DNA from 2 places in the Cytobacillus sp. FSL R5-0377 genome. Region 2 is predicted to be linked to the other one. Evidence: predicted binding sites of a transcription regulator. Region 2 holds the regulator's gene; the other holds the start of a gene.
What was found. Region 2 encodes CtsR, which represses protease genes until heat stress. Its sites were predicted from a motif close to ATGGTCAATAAAGGTCAAACA; they were not measured.
Positions count from the first base shown of each region.

Region 1: clpP (ATP-dependent Clp endopeptidase proteolytic subunit ClpP) is a predicted target of CtsR. The motif match lies at 4,750-4,770, and genes of this name have one in related genera.

Region 1 is NZ_JBBORA010000001.1:3,066,708-3,075,913, reverse strand. Features, by position in the region: gene NSQ49_RS15630 (phosphoglycerate kinase) at 1-112, opposite strand, end outside; gene gap (type I glyceraldehyde-3-phosphate dehydrogenase) at 370-1,377, opposite strand; gene NSQ49_RS15620 (sugar-binding transcriptional regulator) at 1,423-2,445, opposite strand; gene NSQ49_RS15615 (glutaredoxin family protein) at 2,580-2,828, opposite strand; gene rpoN (RNA polymerase factor sigma-54) at 2,846-4,177, opposite strand; tRNA gene NSQ49_RS15605 (tRNA-Arg) at 4,508-4,579, opposite strand; gene clpP (ATP-dependent Clp endopeptidase proteolytic subunit ClpP) at 4,875-5,480, shown strand; gene NSQ49_RS15595 (HPr family phosphocarrier protein) at 5,523-5,780, opposite strand; gene whiA (DNA-binding protein WhiA) at 5,810-6,760, opposite strand; gene NSQ49_RS15585 (gluconeogenesis factor YvcK family protein) at 6,880-7,857, opposite strand; gene rapZ (RNase adapter RapZ) at 7,854-8,747, opposite strand; gene NSQ49_RS15575 (8-oxo-dGTP diphosphatase) at 8,775-9,206, opposite strand, start outside.
Region 2 is NZ_JBBORA010000001.1:2,353,418-2,362,623, reverse strand. Features, by position in the region: gene NSQ49_RS12210 (IS1182 family transposase) at 1-746, opposite strand, end outside; gene NSQ49_RS12205 (IS110 family transposase) at 1,034-2,251, shown strand; gene NSQ49_RS12200 (hypothetical protein) at 3,166-3,297, opposite strand; gene NSQ49_RS12195 (CtsR family transcriptional regulator) at 3,489-3,950, shown strand; gene NSQ49_RS12190 (UvrB/UvrC motif-containing protein) at 3,974-4,522, shown strand; gene NSQ49_RS12185 (protein arginine kinase) at 4,525-5,604, shown strand; gene clpC (ATP-dependent protease ATP-binding subunit ClpC) at 5,609-8,059, shown strand; gene radA (DNA repair protein RadA) at 8,375-9,206, shown strand, end outside.

The DNA of each region.
Region 1 (9,206 bases), 710 kb from region 2:
TGATGCGAGTTTCATCTGTTACCTGCCCCTCTTTCATCGGAACATTGAAATCAACCCGGCAGAATACACGCTTACCCTTTAACTCCACATCTTTAACGCTTTTTTTGTTCATAGCAAAAGGACCTCCTTACCAGAAAAGCGAAAAGCGCCCTGCCTGACGGCTCATAAGCTTAAGCCTCAGGTTCCGGGGCTTAGCACCATCCCAGTTAAATAGTTTTACTTAAAACAAAAGGGAGAGGGAATGTTTCCCTGCTCCCCTTTTACCCTTATCCATTATAGACGTTAGCGATTTGAATATCCAACAAGATGAGGTGTTTTTTTAGAGAAAAAATTCAGCTTGTGAACTCTTCGCAAAACGAATATTTTTGATTAAAGTCCTTTTTGAGCGATGTAGTCAACAAGGTCAACTACACGGTTAGAGTAACCAGTTTCGTTATCATACCATGAGATTACTTTTACCATGTTGCCTTCCATAACCATTGTAGAAAGTGCATCGATTGTAGATGATGCAGGGTTTCCGTTGTAGTCTCCAGATACTAATGGCTCTTCGCTGTAAGCAAGGATGCCTTTAAGGTCGCCTTCAGCAGCTGCTTTAAGTGCATTGTTTACTTCTTCAGCAGTTACGTCTTTGTCAAGCTCAGCAACAAGGTCAACAAGAGAAACGTTTGGAGTTGGAACACGCATAGCTCCACCGTTCAGTTTGCCTTTAAGTTCAGGCAATACTAGAGATACTGCTTTTGCAGCTCCAGTAGTTGTAGGAATGATGTTTTCAGCTGCTGCACGTGCACGGCGGTAGTCCTTGTGCGGCAAGTCAAGAATTTGCTGGTCATTTGTGTATGAGTGAACAGTTGTCATCATACCGCGTTTGATTCCGAAGCTGTCGTTCAATACTTTTGCAAATGGAGCCAAGCAGTTTGTTGTACAAGATGCATTAGAGATTACATGGTGGTTTGCAGCATCATATTTCTCATGGTTAACACCCATAACAACTGTGATATCTTCATCAGATGCAGGAGCTGAGATGATTACTTTCTTCGCACCAGCTTCAAGATGTTTCGCAGCGTCAGCACGCTTTGTGAAACGGCCAGTTGATTCTACTACTACTTCTACGCCAAGATCTCCCCATCCTAATTGAGCAGGATCGCGCTCAGCAAGAACCTTCACTTTATGGCCGCCAACAACTAGAGAGTCGCCGTCAACAGTTACTTCTTCATTTAATGTTCCGTGTACGGAATCATATTTTAAAAGGTGTGCAAGCATGTTTGCATCTGTAAGGTCATTAACTGCTACAACCTCTACATTAGGGTTTTTAAGAGCTGCACGGAAAACAACGCGCCCGATTCTTCCAAATCCGTTAATACCAACTTTAACTGCCATGATTATTTCCTCCTTGAAAAGGTAGATTTTATATTTGAAAAGGGATTACCCTTTTATCAACTGTTTTGCTGCACCTTCATCTGTCACTAAAATGGTAGAGGATGGTGCCCGTTTCATGTATGCAGCGATGGCTTTAGCCTTTGTAGAGCCGCCTGCCACTGCAATGACATGTTCAATTTGTGATAGGTCATCCAGCTGAAGGCCGATGGTCTGAACCTTATGTACAACCTCGCCGCCTTCATTGAAGTAATAGCCAAATGATTCCCCTACTGCTTTGGCCTGCTTGATTTTCACAAGATCTTCTTCACTGGTTTTACGGCGTTCCGCCATTGTTATAGCGTCCCCAATCCCGTGCAAAACCATGCTTGCCGATTTGATCTGGGTGATTACTTCTTTAATATTGGGTTCTTTAATAATGCTTTCATACATTTCCCTGCTTACCTGGTCTGGCACATACAGGACTCGGTGCCTGGAATCAGTATGATCAGCCATTTTGGCACAAATAGTGTTAGCCTGGTTTTTCACATCTTCGCCTATTCCGCCCCGCGCCGGCACAAACAGCCAATCGCGTTCAGCAAGATCAGGAGTAAGCATCTCTGCTACGGCTGCCATTGTGGAACCGCCGGTAACTGCGATGATATTTTTTCCTTTGAGCCTTGATTTCATACACATTGCAGTGGCTCTGCCAAGCTCCTGCTTCACCCATGGAGATTCATCGCTGTCTCCGGAAACAATGATCGTCTGGCGAATGCCAAGCTTTCGGGATAAATCATGCTCCATTACGGCTATACCCGAAATATCCCTCATTATTCCATCAAGTGCATCAAGTAATTCTCTGCCATCGGAAGAAAGACTCATTCCTGTACTTGAAATGCGGATCAGGTTTTGGTCTTTTAGAAATTCAACCTCACTTCTCAGCACTCTTTCCGTCAAACCGAGACTGACTGCAAGGCTTCTCCTTCCAACCGGCTCCATCAGCCCTATGTAATGAAGAATTCCATAGCGCTTCTGCATAACCGCAAGCATATCAGGCAATAATCTTTTTTGAATATCTATTAGTGAGTACATCCGGAATGCTCCTTCATCATATGTGGTCATTTTTTGTCCCGCATAGACATATTATGTCCCACTTACCGAAAAAAAATCACCCTTGCTTCTCCTTCATAATAGCAAGAGTGAGTATTGAAATCAACTGATAAAACTCAGTTTTTTTCTGTAAGCGCTTCACCCACTGTAATGGGGTCAATGTGCCCGAATTGCACTTCATGCCCATCAATTTCTACAACCGGAATCATGAGTCCGTACTTCTCAGTCAGCTCATCGCTCTCATCAATATCTTTCTCAATTAACTTAAAGTCATATTCCTTCTTTAGTTGTGCTAACACACTTTTAGCTTTATCACACAGCGGGCATCTGCTGCGTGTATAAAACACTAGTTCTGGCTGTTTCACTCAGCAAATCTCCTTTGTCAATCATACCTTTTCCGTTTGGAAGATGATGGGATACCCAGCTGATCCCGATATTTAGCAATCGTCCTTCTGCTGACAACCATTCCCTCATTTTCCTTCAGCAGCTTCACAAGCTCTTGATCGGATAACGGCTTTTGTTTATTTTCTTTTTCTATCATTTTACCGATCATCGTCTTGACCTGCTGTGATGATGTATTTTCATCGGATGTTGTTTTGATCGTGCTGGAAAAGAACGATCTCAGCTCGAACGTCCCGAATGGTGTTTGCGCATATTTCTCCCGGACGGCCCTGCTCACTGTCGATTCATGAATGTCGAGTTCATCTGAAATTTCCTTCATTGTCATCGGCTTCAGATGGGCAGGTCCTTTTATAAAAAAGTCCTGCTGCTTCTCAACGATTTTAAGAGTTACATTTGCAAGAGTCTCTTTCCTCTGCTCGATGCTTCTAAGAATCCACTGGTAATCCTGCTGCTTTTCCTGCAAGAAGCGGCTGACATTTCGATCACCAGCAGCCGAAAACTTTTTGTAATATGGTTCATTAAAACTGATTTTCGGAAGCACTTCATCAAACACACTGACGGAAAAAGAGCTGCCATCCCACTGAACAATCACGTCCGGAGTAATATAGGCGGATTTTTCGCTCTGGAAGGATGAAGCCGGTCTTGGATTCAGGGTCTGGACAAGGTCGAATACGGCCTGTATGTCTTTAAGCTCCACACCTAGCTGTTTGGCAATTTCTTTCCATTTCTTCTCTGCAAAAAGGGTAAAGTATTCATCTATAATGACTTCAGCCAGTTCATTCTCTTCCGGCAGTCTCTTAATCTGGAGGGACAGGCACTCCTGAAGATTTCTTGCACCAATACCGGCAGGGTCGAGTTCCTGCAATTCCTCAAGCATTTGCTCCACTTTTTCAAGGGGAACCTTAAGAGCATTGGCCGAAGCTTTTAGATCCGCCCGCAAGTAACCGTTTTCATCAAGGCTATCAATAAGATGCTTTATCACTTTTTGTTCATCCCGGTTTAACTTCAAATGAAGCTGGGATTTCAAATGTTCATCAAGCATCATAGTCTTTCCGCAGCCAATCTGCTCAATCCAATTTATTTTATCTTTTTCGGGTTTTATCCTCGTCGGTTTGACGCGGTCATAGCGGGGATCCATTGTTTTGACATGACCGGACTCTAATTTTAAAAGGGGATTTTCAAGCGCTTTGCTTTCCAGGAAAGCAGAAAGCTCCTGTGTGCTGTATTGCAGAAGGGCAATCGCCTGCGTCAGCTCCTGTGTCATCGTTAGTTTCATTGTCTGCTGCTGCCATAACCCAGCTTTCAAATTCATCATACATTCCCCCTGTCCCCATTTTACAATATTCACACAAAATGTTGTATGGAAATTTCCTGGCAATCGCCATTCGCACCGAACTGCTTTCTGAATACTTCACAATATGCATGGCAGAGGGGGGAATATTCATTTTTTATGGTGAAACCTGCGAATTTTATGGTTTTTTTGAAATGCAGATAAGATAAGGAGGTCTATTATAGATTTATTTGCGGATAAGGCCAATTTACTTTCGGATAAAAGTTTTTATGTGCACTTTGGCCAAATTTATTTACGGTTAGTATAAAAAGTAAAAACTCCCTGTCCATATCAGACAAGGAGTTTTGTTAGCGCCCTCGGCAGGAATCGAACCCACATCTTAAGAACCGGAATCTCACGTGCTATCCGTTGCACCACGAGGGCAAATAGGTTTTAAACTGGCTGACCAAGCGCTCAGCCGCTACGATAATTAATTATATGCTATGTTTATTCACTTTGCAAGCCTCCTTTTAGTTTTAAAAATTGGAACAATGGGTATCATGGAATGAGATAGGACAGCACAGAAAAAAGTGTCGAACGAATCAGGAGCGATTTGTTTGACCTTAATTGACCATCAGTGTATCATGATAATACATAGGAGTTAAAAAATTTTCTTTACTTGGAAGAACATGCTTGTTCAGCTTGTATGTTGACCTTATCTTGAAGGAGGAATTGGAAAATGAACTTAATCCCTACAGTTATTGAACAGACAAATCGCGGGGAGCGTGCTTATGATATCTATTCACGCCTTTTAAAAGACCGCATCATTATGCTCGGAAGCGGAATTGATGATAATGTGGCAAACTCCATTGTTGCCCAGCTGTTATTCCTTGAAGCAGAAAACCCTGAAAAGGACATTTCCATTTACATTAATAGCCCTGGCGGAAGCATTACAGCTGGTATGGCTATTTATGATACGATGCAATTCATTAAGCCAAAAGTACAAACCATTTGTATCGGTATGGCTGCATCAATGGGTGCATTCCTTCTTGCAGCAGGTGAAAAAGGCAAGCGTTTTGCCCTTCCAAACGCTGAGGTTATGATTCACCAGCCACTTGGCGGTGCACAGGGACAAGCGACTGAAATTGAAATCGCTGCAAAGCGCATCCTTTTCCTTCGCGAAAAATTAAACACCATCCTTTCAGAGCGTACTGGACAGCCGCTTGAAGTCATTGCAAAAGACACGGACCGCGATAACTTTATGACAGCTGAAAGAGCTCTTGAATACGGCTTGGTAGACCAAATCATTTCCAGAAACTCTTTGGATGAGAAGAAGGATAAATAAAAAAAGCAAAAAACAACTCGCATCTCTCCGATGCGAGTTGTTTTAGTTTTCCTTCTGAATATAGTTTGCCAATGCTTCCAGAGCCTCGTTTTCGTCGTTCCCCTCTGCCTTCAGGGTAATAACTGATCCTGAGCTTACAGCCAGGCTCATTAGTCCCATAATGCTTTTCGCATTTACCTTCTTCCCATCCTTCTCAAGGAAAATATCGGATGAGAACCGATTGGCCTCTTGCACGAACAATGCTGCCGGACGGGCCTGCAATCCTGTCTTTAGCTTAACTTCTACCTGTTTTTCTGCCATTGTCTATCTCCTCCCTGCCGATGCCTCTGTCAGTGAGCATCTATGGTGCTGCCTGCCCTGAGCTTCTCAGCGATTTCATCTATTTTTCTTAATCTATGATTAATGCCCGATTTGCTGATATTTCCGCCTGAGACCATTTCCCCAAGCTCCTTTAAGGTGACATCCTGGTATGCTACACGCAATTCGGCTATTTCCCTCAGTTTGTCGGGCAGAACCTGAAGTCCAACTGTCTGGTCAATAAACCGGATATTCTCCACTTGACGCAGGGCAGCCCCGATTGTTTTGTTTAAGTTCGCTGTTTCACAATTCACGAGTCGATTGACCGAGTTTCTCATATCGCGGACAATCCGGATGTCTTCAAACCGGAGCAAAGATGCATGCGCCCCGATAATATTCAGAAACTCCGTTATTTTTTCGGCCTCCTTTAAATAGGTGATATAGCCTTTTTTCCGTTCAAGCGTTTTGCTATTCAGCCCGAACGTATTCATCAGTTCACAAAGGGAGTCGTTATGCTCCTTGTAAAGTGAAGCAATCTCCAGATGATAGGAAGAGGTTTCCGGATTATTAACCGATCCCCCGGCCAGGAATGCGCCGCGCAGATAAGAACGCTTACAGCATTTCTTTTTTATGAGCTCTTTTGAGATATCGTGGGTAAAAACAAATCCCTCACTTAAAATTTTCAGATCATCAAGAATCATGCTGGCCTGTTCCGACAGCCTGACAATGTATACATTGTTCTTTTTCAGCCGCATTTTTTTCCGGACCAGCAGCTCGACCTGAACGCTGTAATTCCTTTTAATCAGTGTATAAATCCTTCTTGCAATGGCTGCATTCTCCGTCTGTATATCCACGATCAATTTCCGGCTGGAAAAAGAAAGTGAACCATTCATCCGGATCAAGGCGGACAATTCCGCTTTGCCACAGCAGTCTTTTAAATCCAGGTTCGTCAATTCTTTTTTCGTTTCCGAAGCGAAAGACATCCCTTCACCCCCTATCCGTAAAAGTGCTGAGCCAGAGACATATAAAATGATATTCTCCGCTGAGCAAACGTATGCACAGTTTATTTTTTTACTGACAAAAGCCCTTTTACACCTTTATATTACGCGTTAAAACGCCTATTGGTTTCATGCAAAATTAAATTATAAAGCATTTGGGCAACTTCTTTTGTATCATGCCGAATGATCCCGCCTTCATGGCTGACAATTTCACCGTGCATAATATTAAGGCCCAATTCGGAAAGAGCACCTGTATCATATACAACAGGCCTTGCCATTTCCTCGCTGTACCGCTCCTGAATATGGGCAGGAATCTCTTCATTATTAACCAGGATGGTATTGATAAAATCACAGCCCATATGATCATACAGCGCTTTTACATGATCGCTTGCTGAATAATCGAGCGTCTCGCCTGCCTGTGTCATTAAATTGCATATATACACCTTTTTTGCTTTCGAATGACAGACTTCCCTTCCCAGCTTAGGAACAAGCAGATTCGGAAGAATACTGGTATATAAACTTCCAGGTCCAATAATAATCATATCAGCCTGTCTAATAGCCTGCAGTGATTCAGGAAGGGCTTTAATATTTTTAGGGGTTAAAAACACCCGCTTAATTTTTTTGCCTGAATAAGGAATCTTAGATTCTCCCGATACAATGGTCCCATCTTCCATCTCAGCATGGAGGACCACACTCTGGTTGGCAGCCGGCAGCACCTTTCCCCTTACATTTAAGACCTTGCTCATTTCCTGGATCGCGTGAACAAAGTTTCCTGTAATCGAGGTCATTGCTGCGAGAATTAAATTGCCAAGCGAGTGCCCGGACAACTCATTAGATGTCGCAAAGCGGTGCTGAAACATCTCCTCAATGAGCGGCTCTACATCTGAAAGTGCTGCCAGCACATTTCGGATGTCACCGGGCGGCGGGATATGAAGATCATTTCGCAATCTTCCTGAGCTGCCGCCATCATCGGCTACTGTCACAATGGCAGTAATATCTACAGGATACGTCTTCAATCCCCTTAAGAGGACAGGGAGCCCTGTTCCTCCGCCGATGATGACGATTCTTGGCTGTCGGTTCATTTGATGTTTTCCTTTCTCCTGTCGATATCCCGGTGGGTAATCGCCGTATTATAATCCTTGCTGAAGTAGTCTGCAATATATTCCGTCAGCGCTACAGAACGGTGCTGGCCTCCCGTACAGCCAATTGCCACAACCAATTGAGCCTTCCCTTCCCGCTTATAATGCGGAAGCATAAAGCTCAGCAGCTCCGTAACCTTTTCAAGGAATTTACTGGTTTCAGTCCATTTCAGCACATAGGCGGATACCTCTTCATCTAATCCTGTCTTCGGCCTCATATGCTCAATATAATGAGGATTCGGAAGAAACCGGACATCGAATACCAGGTCGGCATCAATGGGAATTCCATGCTTAAAGCCAAAAGACATGACATTAACAGTAAAGATGGTCTTTTTATTTAATGAGAATTCCGTAAGAATTTTCTCGCGCAATTCCCTCGGTTTCATTTGTGAAGTATTATAAATCAGCCGGGCCCTGCCTTTTAATTCCTCTAGCAGCTCCCGCTCAAGCTTGATGCCTTCAAGAGGCAATCCTGAAGGTGCAAGGGGATGGAATCGTCTTGTTTCTTTATACCTTCTGACAAGTGTCGAATCATCCGCATCCAGATATAAAATCTGCGGAGTGACCCAGGATGTCTCAGACAATTCATCGAGCGCTTTAAACAGGTGGTCAAAAAACTCACGGCCGCGCAAATCCATTACCAATGCCACCTTATTCATTTTATTCCCTGATTCCTTCATAAGTTCAAGGAATTTAGGAAGCAGCGTCGGCGGCAAGTTGTCTACACAGAAGAAGCCAAGATCTTCAAAACTTTGGATCGCTACTGTTTTCCCCGCCCCTGACATTCCCGTAATAATCACCATTTGAGTATCATTAACTGCACCCGTACTCATTTTTATTTCCCCCTGTATCTGTCAAATTCAGCTTGGATCCAGCCTGTAACTAAGCAATTCAAAATCCGGCGTATACGTGAATGTTCCATAAATCATTCCCTGGCCATGAATCATATACTCCAAAATATGTGAATCACCGGCAGCCATCGGCAGATTCTTTATCTCTGAAAACGGATGCCAGCGAAGCTTTCCTTCCTCTGATTCATCCAGATTCAGCCCATCAGAAGCTGTAGCCAAAAAAGTAAACATCATCCACTCCGACACAACCTTTTCGCCATCCTTCATGATAAACGTAAAGATGCCTTTAATATTCGGATTGCGCAGATAGATGCCTGTTTCTTCCCTGAACTCACGGATGCACGAGTCCCTCACTGATTCACCCGGCTCCATCTTTCCGCCCGGAGCCACCCACCAGCCTCTTCTCGGCTTTTGTAAAAGCAATACTTTATCTTCTTTTAG
Region 2 (9,206 bases):
GTGTTACCAGGGGTTACAGTTGTGCCTAGTACAAAGCCGTTGCGATCTGCGGCAGCGTGAAAAGAATAGGCGAACTGTTTTGTACGCTCATCTTTTACATAGTATCCACTCTCTGGGTCAGTTGTACTTTCCTTAGTTTCTTTGAATTCTTCCTTATCAAACTTATCTGGCGGAAAAGGCTTTTTTCCATGATCTTCACGATCTCGATTAATTTCTTCTTGAAGGCGTTGTTGATAGGCACGGGTTTCTTTTCGAACAACTTTCTTTTCAAATTTCCGTTTATTCGCACTCGCTTTTACATGAGTAGAATCTACAAAAACATGTTCTGCACTTATTAAATTCTTTTCAGCTGCAGCTTTTAAAATTCGATAGAATATCTGTTCAAAGAGATCGGTATTTTTAAATCGGCGCTCATAGTTTTTTCCGAAAGTTGAGAAGTGAGGAACTTTATCGTGGAAGCCGTATCCTAAAAACCACCGATAGGCCATATTTGTTTTCAATTCCTCAATTGTTTGACGCATGGAGCGAATACCGAAGGTATATTGAATGAATGTGAGTTTGATTAAGATAACAGGGTCAATACTTGGGCGTCCTACTTCTGAATACATATCTTTCACCAAATCATAGACAAAGGAAAAATCAATCGCCGCTTCAATTTTGCGAACCAAATGGTCCGCTGGGACAAGTTCATCTAATGCAATCATTTCGATTTGATCCCGTTGAATTGGATTATGTTTAGAAAGCATCTTAATCACCTCAAGTATCGTATTACTTCTATTTTAAAACAAAAAACATACTAAGATTAGTAGTGCTGACCAAGGCATTGGTTGGCACTACTATTTTTTTATATAGTAGAAGTGAAGAATAGGTCGTTGCAGTCTTAGGATCTTAGAATCCGTACAAAAAACTGACCTTCTTCACTTACCTTATTCGAATCAGGTTTAAGTATGTTGGATCCTTGAGATCGTGTATAAGAAATGGGAGTCGATAAGAGTAAGTGAGGGAACTTCAAAACTTTTTTGGGGGAAATAACGTGAAACATGTCATCGCATTTGATGTAAGTATGGGCAAAAGCTACATGGTAATTTACAACACACTAAAAAAGTGTATTTATGAAGGAGAAATCAAGCATTCACGGCCTGAATTTGAAAACTTAAAGAAGAGGATCGACAGATTAACAGAAGGTTATGGTGAACAGCCACATATTGTATTTGAATCAACTGGGGTCTATTCCAGGCAATTGGAGCGGTTTATGAATGTAAATGGTTTTTCCTATTGTTCCTTGAATCCCCTGGAAGCTAAGCTCCAGTGCGACTCCTTGAGGATCCACAAAACGGATAAGAGTGATGCCCACCAACTTGCCCTTACCCACTTTTCAACGCAAAGGACTAATCGAAATGGCACAGAAGATCTTTTTCTCCAATTGAAGTCGCTATCCCGATTTTACAGTGAACTTGATGACGAGTTATCCGTAACACGCAACCGCATGCATAAAGTTATTCAGCTAACCTTTCCGGAACTGGAAAAAATCTTTACAACCAAATCAGAGCTATTCCTCAATATTGTTCAATTGTACCCACATCCAGACTTGGTGCTCCAACATTCAAAAACGGTTATAAAGAACAAAATCCGGACAAACACTGATAAGAATATTTCTACCGCAAGGGCTGAAAAAAAAGCTACTCAATTGCTTGAAGCAGCGCATTTATCATTTCCTGCCGTTTCGTCAACCGATGTCCTGTGTAGCCAGCTGATATCTTACGCTAGGCGTTACCAGGAACTCCTATCCATGAAAGAAAGGTGTATCGAGGACATGGCGCAACTAGCAGAAAGCCGGGCTGAATACCATATTCTCCTCAGTTTCCCGGGGATTGGCTCAAACACCGCAGTACGTCTAATGGCAGAAATAGGGGATATTAGACGTTTTGAAAACAATAAGCAGCTAAACGCATACGCTGGTATTGATATTCGCCGTTACCAATCAGGTAAAACCTTTTACAAGGACAAGATTAATAAACGTGGCAATAAGCATTTACGTAAGCTCCTTTTTATCATTATCCAGAACATGATTAAACTACGCCGTTTCAGTCAAAACCATATTGTTGATTATTACGATAAATTAAAAACGCAACCCTATAACAAGTGCCATAAGGTTGCATCCATTGCCTGTGTGAATAAGCTTTTGAAGATTATCTTCCACCTTATTACACACAATATGAACTATGACTTCCGGTTAGCCACCCAATCATAGTTTAGTACATAATACCACAAAGGCAGGTCTAGTTAAAAAACGCGAAATCACTAGGCCTATTAGGTATACCTATAAATCTGGCCCCTCTTCAAACACAACGTTGAAGGGGATTCATTTATACAGAAAATAAATTAACGGTTTAAAGGTGCTTGACTAATCGTAAGAAAGACTGCAGACAAGCTCAATTTTCATTGAGTTTGTCGACAGTCTGAGAGCACCTGATGGGTGCTCTTTTTTGTGTGTATGAAGGAGCGATCAGAAAAAAATTTGGGCTTTAGTTTAAAAGGAATTATACCTATATGTGCCACTTTGCGCAGCAAATGTGCCGCTTTCAGACATATAGGTGCCAGAACAAACTTTTATGTGCCACACCTTATTCTCCGTCTGGTTTAAAATTCAAAGCTGTTCTCTCTAAAGATAAATAGTGCTAAATGTTAGATAAACTTCAAAGTGTGCTAGATAAATTCAAATTTATGTTAGATAAAACCCAGAACATGCTAGATACCATCTGAAGCCGAAACCAATAAAATAACACTGATTAAAACCTCTCTCCTTCATATAACCTCGACTATTACAGGCTTATTCAGAGGTTCACCCACCAAAAAAGGATAACCTACTCAAAAAAGAACCTGATGGGTGCCCTATTTTTGTATGTTTGAAAGATTTTGCGATCAGAAAAATAAATTTGGACTGCAGTTTAAAAGGAATTACACCTATATGTGCCACTTTGCGCAGTATATCTGCAGCTTTTTCATTTTAAGCGCAGCTTTCAGACATATAGGTGCCAGAACCAAAATATATGTGCCACACCTTATTTCTTCATATATTTTAAAATTCAAATCCGTTCTCTTTAAAGATAACCTCCCCAAATACGAGATAAACTCCAAAACCTGCTCGATAAATCCAAAATCTTGTTAGATAAATTCACAGTCATGTAAGATAAATCCCCAAACCTGCCAGATAAATTCCCCAGCAAACCCCGCTTCAGAAAATCCAAAAACTGCGCACGTGCAGAAAGCTCCGACCAGCATAATCCACCCCTCCATAAAAATCTTCTCCCATCCAAGCACAAACCCGCCTAATCAAAAATATATTGTTATCGACATTAACTTCCATTTTCAGGTTTGGGAAGTCAAAAAATGGGGGAAAATTATTAGTACCCGCCAATTGCAAGAAATTACATAAATCATGTATAATTAATGTCAAATATAGTCAAAGTCAGATAGGGGGAGGCCTGGTGAGGAATATATCCGACATAATTGAAAATTATCTCAAACAGGTTTTGGAGAAAAGCGAAAGGGAAATCGTGGAAATTAAAAGAAGCGAAATTGCTGACAAATTCCAATGTGTTCCTTCTCAGATCAATTATGTGATCAACACCCGTTTTACGATTGAAAAAGGATATGCAGTAGAAAGTAAGCGGGGAGGCGGGGGCTTCATCCGGATTATGAAAGTCCAATCCTATGACCATGCTGATTTGATTGACCAGTTAATATCTTTGGTGCAGAGCAGAATTGCCCAGAGCAGTGCAGAGAATGTTATCTACCGTCTGGTAGAAGAAGAGATTATAACAAACAGGGAAGCCAAAATAATGCTTAGTGTTATAGACCGTTCTGTCCTATATATAGACCTTCCATTCAGGGATGAGCTGAGGGCAAGAATGCTTAAGGCAATGTTAACCACTTTAAAATATAAATAGTAGTGAGCTGGAGAGGTGAAGTCATGATTTGTCAGGAATGTAATCAAAGGCCGGCCACGCTGCACTTTACAAAGGTTGTAAATGGCGAGAAAGCAGAGTTTCATCTTTGCGAGAAATGTGCGCAGGAAAAAGGTGAAATGTTTATGCTGGGCAGCGGGTCCGGTTTTTCAATAAATAATTTGCTTGCTGGCCTTTTGAATATTCAGCCTGCCTTTCAGGGATCGGGCCAGGATCCTTTTCAGCAGGAGAAGGTTCTGCAGTGTGAGCAATGCTCCCTAACCTTTCAGCAATTTAAAAAAGTTGGCCGTTTTGGATGTGCCAGCTGCTATGAGACTTTTAAAGATCAGCTGAATCCCATTCTTAGAAGGCTGCACAGCGGAAATGCCTCACACAGCGGGAAAATTCCTGCACGAATTGGGGGAACCATTCATTTGCGCAGGAATATTGAGGATTTAAAAAATCTCATAAAAGAAATGATTTCCAAAGAAGAGTTTGAGAGAGCGGCAGAATTGAGAGACGAAATTAGAAAGCTGGAAAAACAGCTCAATGCCGATCAAAAGGGAGGGGAGTAAGCTTGTCGCTGGAACGTTTTATCAATCAAGCTATCAGCTCCTGGATGAGTGCTGAAGGACCTGATTCCGATATTGTGTTAAGTTCAAGAATCAGACTCGCCCGCAATATAAAGCAATATAAATTCCCTACTTTATTTTCTAATGAAGAAGCAGAAGCAATCATTAAAAAAATAAAGGCTAGGGTGGAGCATTCTCCTTTTTCAAAACTTGGGGAAATGGAGCTTTTATTAATGGATAATCTTCAGCCTCTTCAAAAAAGAGTGCTGATGGAAAAGCATCTGATCAGCCCCCATCTTGCTGAGAATTCAACTCATGGTGCCTGCCTTCTTTCTGAGAATGAAGAAGTCAGCATCATGATTAATGAAGAAGACCATATAAGGATTCAATGTCTGTTTCCGGGGTTTCAGCTCTCTGAAGCCTTAAATATGGCGAATGAAATAGATGATTGGCTGGAGGAAGAAGCCGATTATGCATTTAATGAAGATATTGGCTTTTTAACAAGCTGCCCTACAAATGTAGGAACAGGGCTCAGGGCATCGGTTATGATGCATTTGCCTGGCCTCGTTCTCACACAGCAAATGAACCGGATTATTCCGGCAATTAACCAGTTAGGTTTAGTTGTTAGAGGAATTTACGGGGAAGGCAGCGAAGCTTTAGGTAACATCTTTCAGGTGTCCAATCAGATTACTCTCGGAAAGTCAGAAGAGGATATCGCCGAGGATCTGAAAAGCGTTGTCAGTCAGCTGATTTCTCAGGAAAGATCGGCAAGGGAAGCATTAGCAAAGACTTCTAACATACAATTAGAAGATAGAGTCTTCCGCTCTTATGGCATTTTATCAAACAGCCGAATCATTGAATCAAAGGAAGCAGCACAATGCCTGTCTGATGTTCGCCTGGGGATTGATATGAAGTACATTCAAAACATATCAAAAAATATATTAAATGAGCTGATGATTCTGACACAGCCAGGCTTCCTGCAGCAATATGCAGGCGGGCCGCTCAGACCGCATGAACGCGATATCCGCAGAGCTTCACTAATCAGGGAAAGATTAAAAATGGAAGATCAAGAGTTGGGAGGATGAAATTATGATGTTCGGACGATTTACGGAAAGAGCTCAAAAGGTATTGGCTTTAGCACAGGAGGAAGCAATCCGTTTAGGACATAATAACATCGGAACAGAGCATATTCTGCTTGGGCTTGTACGCGAAGGTGAAGGAATTGCGGCTAAAGCTCTGTATGCATTGGGCCTCGGCTCTGATAAGATCCAAAAAGAGGTTGAGAATTTAATCGGCAGGGGGCAGGATGCTTCCCAGACCATTCACTATACACCGCGTGCCAAGAAAGTGATTGAACTTTCCATGGACGAAGCAAGGAAGCTTGGCCATTCCTATGTAGGAACAGAGCATATCCTGCTTGGCCTGATCCGTGAGGGTGAAGGCGTTGCTGCTAGGGTTCTGAATAACCTTGGAGTCAGCCTCAATAAAGCGCGCCAGCAGGTGCTGCAGCTGTTAGGCAGCAATGAGTCCGGCAGCCATCAGGGAGGAGCAGCGGCAAATGCGAACACACCGACACTGGATGGATTAGCACGCGACCTGACTGCTATTGCCAGAGAAGGAAGCCTTGATCCGGTAATAGGACGAAGCAAAGAAATCCAGCGTGTGATTGAAGTATTAAGCCGCAGGACGAAAAACAACCCGGTTCTGATTGGTGAGCCAGGGGTAGGTAAAACAGCCATAGCAGAAGGCTTGGCACAGCAGATCATTAACAATGAAGTGCCGGAGACTCTTCGCGATAAAAGGGTAATGACGCTTGATATGGGTACAGTGGTTGCCGGAACGAAGTACCGCGGTGAATTTGAAGATCGCCTGAAGAAGGTAATGGATGAAATCAGGCAGGCAGGAAACATCATTTTATTCATTGACGAGCTTCATACATTAATCGGTGCAGGAGGAGCAGAAGGTGCGATTGATGCTTCCAACATTCTAAAGCCATCTCTTGCCCGCGGAGAGCTTCAGTGTATCGGTGCCACTACTCTTGATGAATATAGAAAATACATCGAGAAGGATGCGGCACTTGAAAGAAGGTTCCAGCCTATTACAGTTGATGAGCCGACAGCAGAAGAATCTGTTCAAATTCTTGAGGGTCTGCGGGACCGTTACGAGGCTCATCACCGCGTAACCATTACAGACGCAGCGATTGAAGCAGCCGTAAAGCTGTCAGACCGCTACATTTCAGACCGCTTCCTTCCGGATAAGGCGATTGATTTAATTGATGAAGCGGGTTCAAAGGTAAGACTGCGCTCTTATACTACGCCTCCAAATCTGAAAGAGCTGGAGGTTAAGCTCGAGGATGTAAGAAAAGAGAAAGATGCTGCCGTTCAAAGCCAGGAATTCGAAAAAGCGGCTTCATTGAGAGATACAGAGCAGCGCCTGCGTGAACAGCTGGAAGAAACGAAGAAATCGTGGAAAGAAAAGCAGGGCAAGGAAAACAGTGAAGTGACCGTTGAAGACATTGCCAATGTGGTTGCCAGCTGGACTGGAATTCCTGTTTCGAAGCTTGCCCAGACTGAAACTGAAAAGCTTCTTAATCTGGAAGAAATTCTTCACTCCCGTGTAATCGGGCAGGAAGAAGCCGTTAAGGCCATTTCGAAGGCTGTCCGCCGTGCCCGTGCTGGCCTTAAAGATCCAAAGCGCCCGATTGGCTCATTTGTCTTCCTTGGGCCGACAGGAGTAGGTAAAACAGAGCTCGCCCGTGCCCTTGCAGAAGCGATGTTCGGTGACGAGGATGCAATGATCCGCATCGATATGTCAGAATACATGGAGAAGCACTCTACATCCCGTCTGGTCGGTTCACCTCCAGGTTATGTAGGGTATGAAGAAGGCGGACAATTAACCGAAAAAGTCCGCAGAAAACCATATTCTGTTGTGCTTCTCGATGAAATTGAAAAGGCTCATCCTGATGTATTCAATATTCTCTTACAGGTATTGGAAGACGGAAGATTAACAGACTCTAAGGGAAGAACAGTCGATTTCCGCAATACGGTTCTGATTATGACATCCAATGTAGGCGCTGAAGCACTTAAGCGGAACAAATATGTCGGCTTTAACATCCAGGATGGAGAACAGGATTACAAAGATATGAAAGGAAAGGTAATGGAAGAGATGAAGAAGTCCTTCCGTCCGGAATTCCTGAACCGTATCGATGAAATTATCGTGTTCCATGCATTAGAGAAAAAGCATCTTCAGGAAATCGTTTCGCTTATGTCTGATACCTTAACGAAACGTCTGAAGGAACAGGATATTACACTGGAATTGACAGATGCAGCCAAAGAAAAAATCTCAGTTGAGGGCTATGATCCCGAGTACGGAGCACGTCCGCTCCGCCGGGCCATTCAAAAGCATATTGAAGACCGCTTATCTGAAGAGCTGTTAAGAGGAACAGTCCTAACCGGGCAAAACGTGGTCATTGATGTGGTGGATGGAGAATTTGTGGTGAGAACCGCAGAGCCAAGCAGAACAGCAAACCTTCAAAAATAAGGTTTTTCCCGAACCATAATGAAAGCATCAGGTGATTTTACACAGCAAAAAGGTACACGTTCCTGTTATACGTGTACCTTTTTGTACTCTTTCAGACTATATTTAGCTGCAGTCTTATAAGAGGTTTATTCTGCCGTTTTATGTTAATTTTAAGAGAGAAAAAAGATATCTGGACAAAAACATTTTTAAGACCCGTTGGAAAAGGGAATAGGAAGTAAACGTACTTCTTTCATCACTGGTTCTTCCATGCAAGGCCGGTAATCATAAGATGTTCCTTTACCGCGGCTGGTATGAATGTAAGAGAGGGGAAGAAGTATGGCTAAAAGAAAAACGAAATTCATGTGCCAGGAATGCGGCTATGAATCAGCAAAATGGATGGGCAAATGTCCGGGGTGCGGGCAATGGAATTCGATGGTGGAAGAGGTGGAAAAGCCTGCTTCAACGAGAAGAGGCGCTTTTGCACATTCACAGGGTACGGCCATAGCGGCAAAAGCTACTCCGATTACATCCATTGAAACAGTCAGCGAACCCCGCATACATACCGATTTAAAAGAACTAAACCGTGTCCTCGGGGGCGGTATTGTGAGAGGCTCCCTTGTTCTTATCGGAGGAGATCCGGGCATCGGGAAATCAACACTCCTTCTTCAAGTGTCCTCACAGCTTGCGAATAAAAAGCATTCGGTGCTCTATATATCAGGGGAAGAATCGATGCGCCAGACAAAGCTGCGGGCTGACCGCTTAGGTGTCTCTTCAGAAAGTCTGCTTGTTTATTCGGAAACCAGCCTTGAAGAGATCAGCAGAACGATTGAAACCGTCAACCCTGACTTTGTTATTATCGACTCCATCCAGACGATCTTCCATCCGGAAGTGACGTCGGCACCGGGGAGTGTTTCCCAGGTTCGGGAATGTACGGCTGAACTGATGCGCATCGGCAAAACGAAGGGAATCGCTATTTTTATCGTAGGGCATGTTACAAAGGAGGGCTCCATTGCGGGTCCGAGGCTCCTGGAACATATGGTAGATACGGTTTTATACTTTGAAGGTGAACGCCATCATACATACCGGATTTTACGTGCTGTCAAAAACAGATTCGGGTCAACTAACGAGATGGGCATTTTTGAAATGAAGGAGCTGGGTCTTGAGGAAG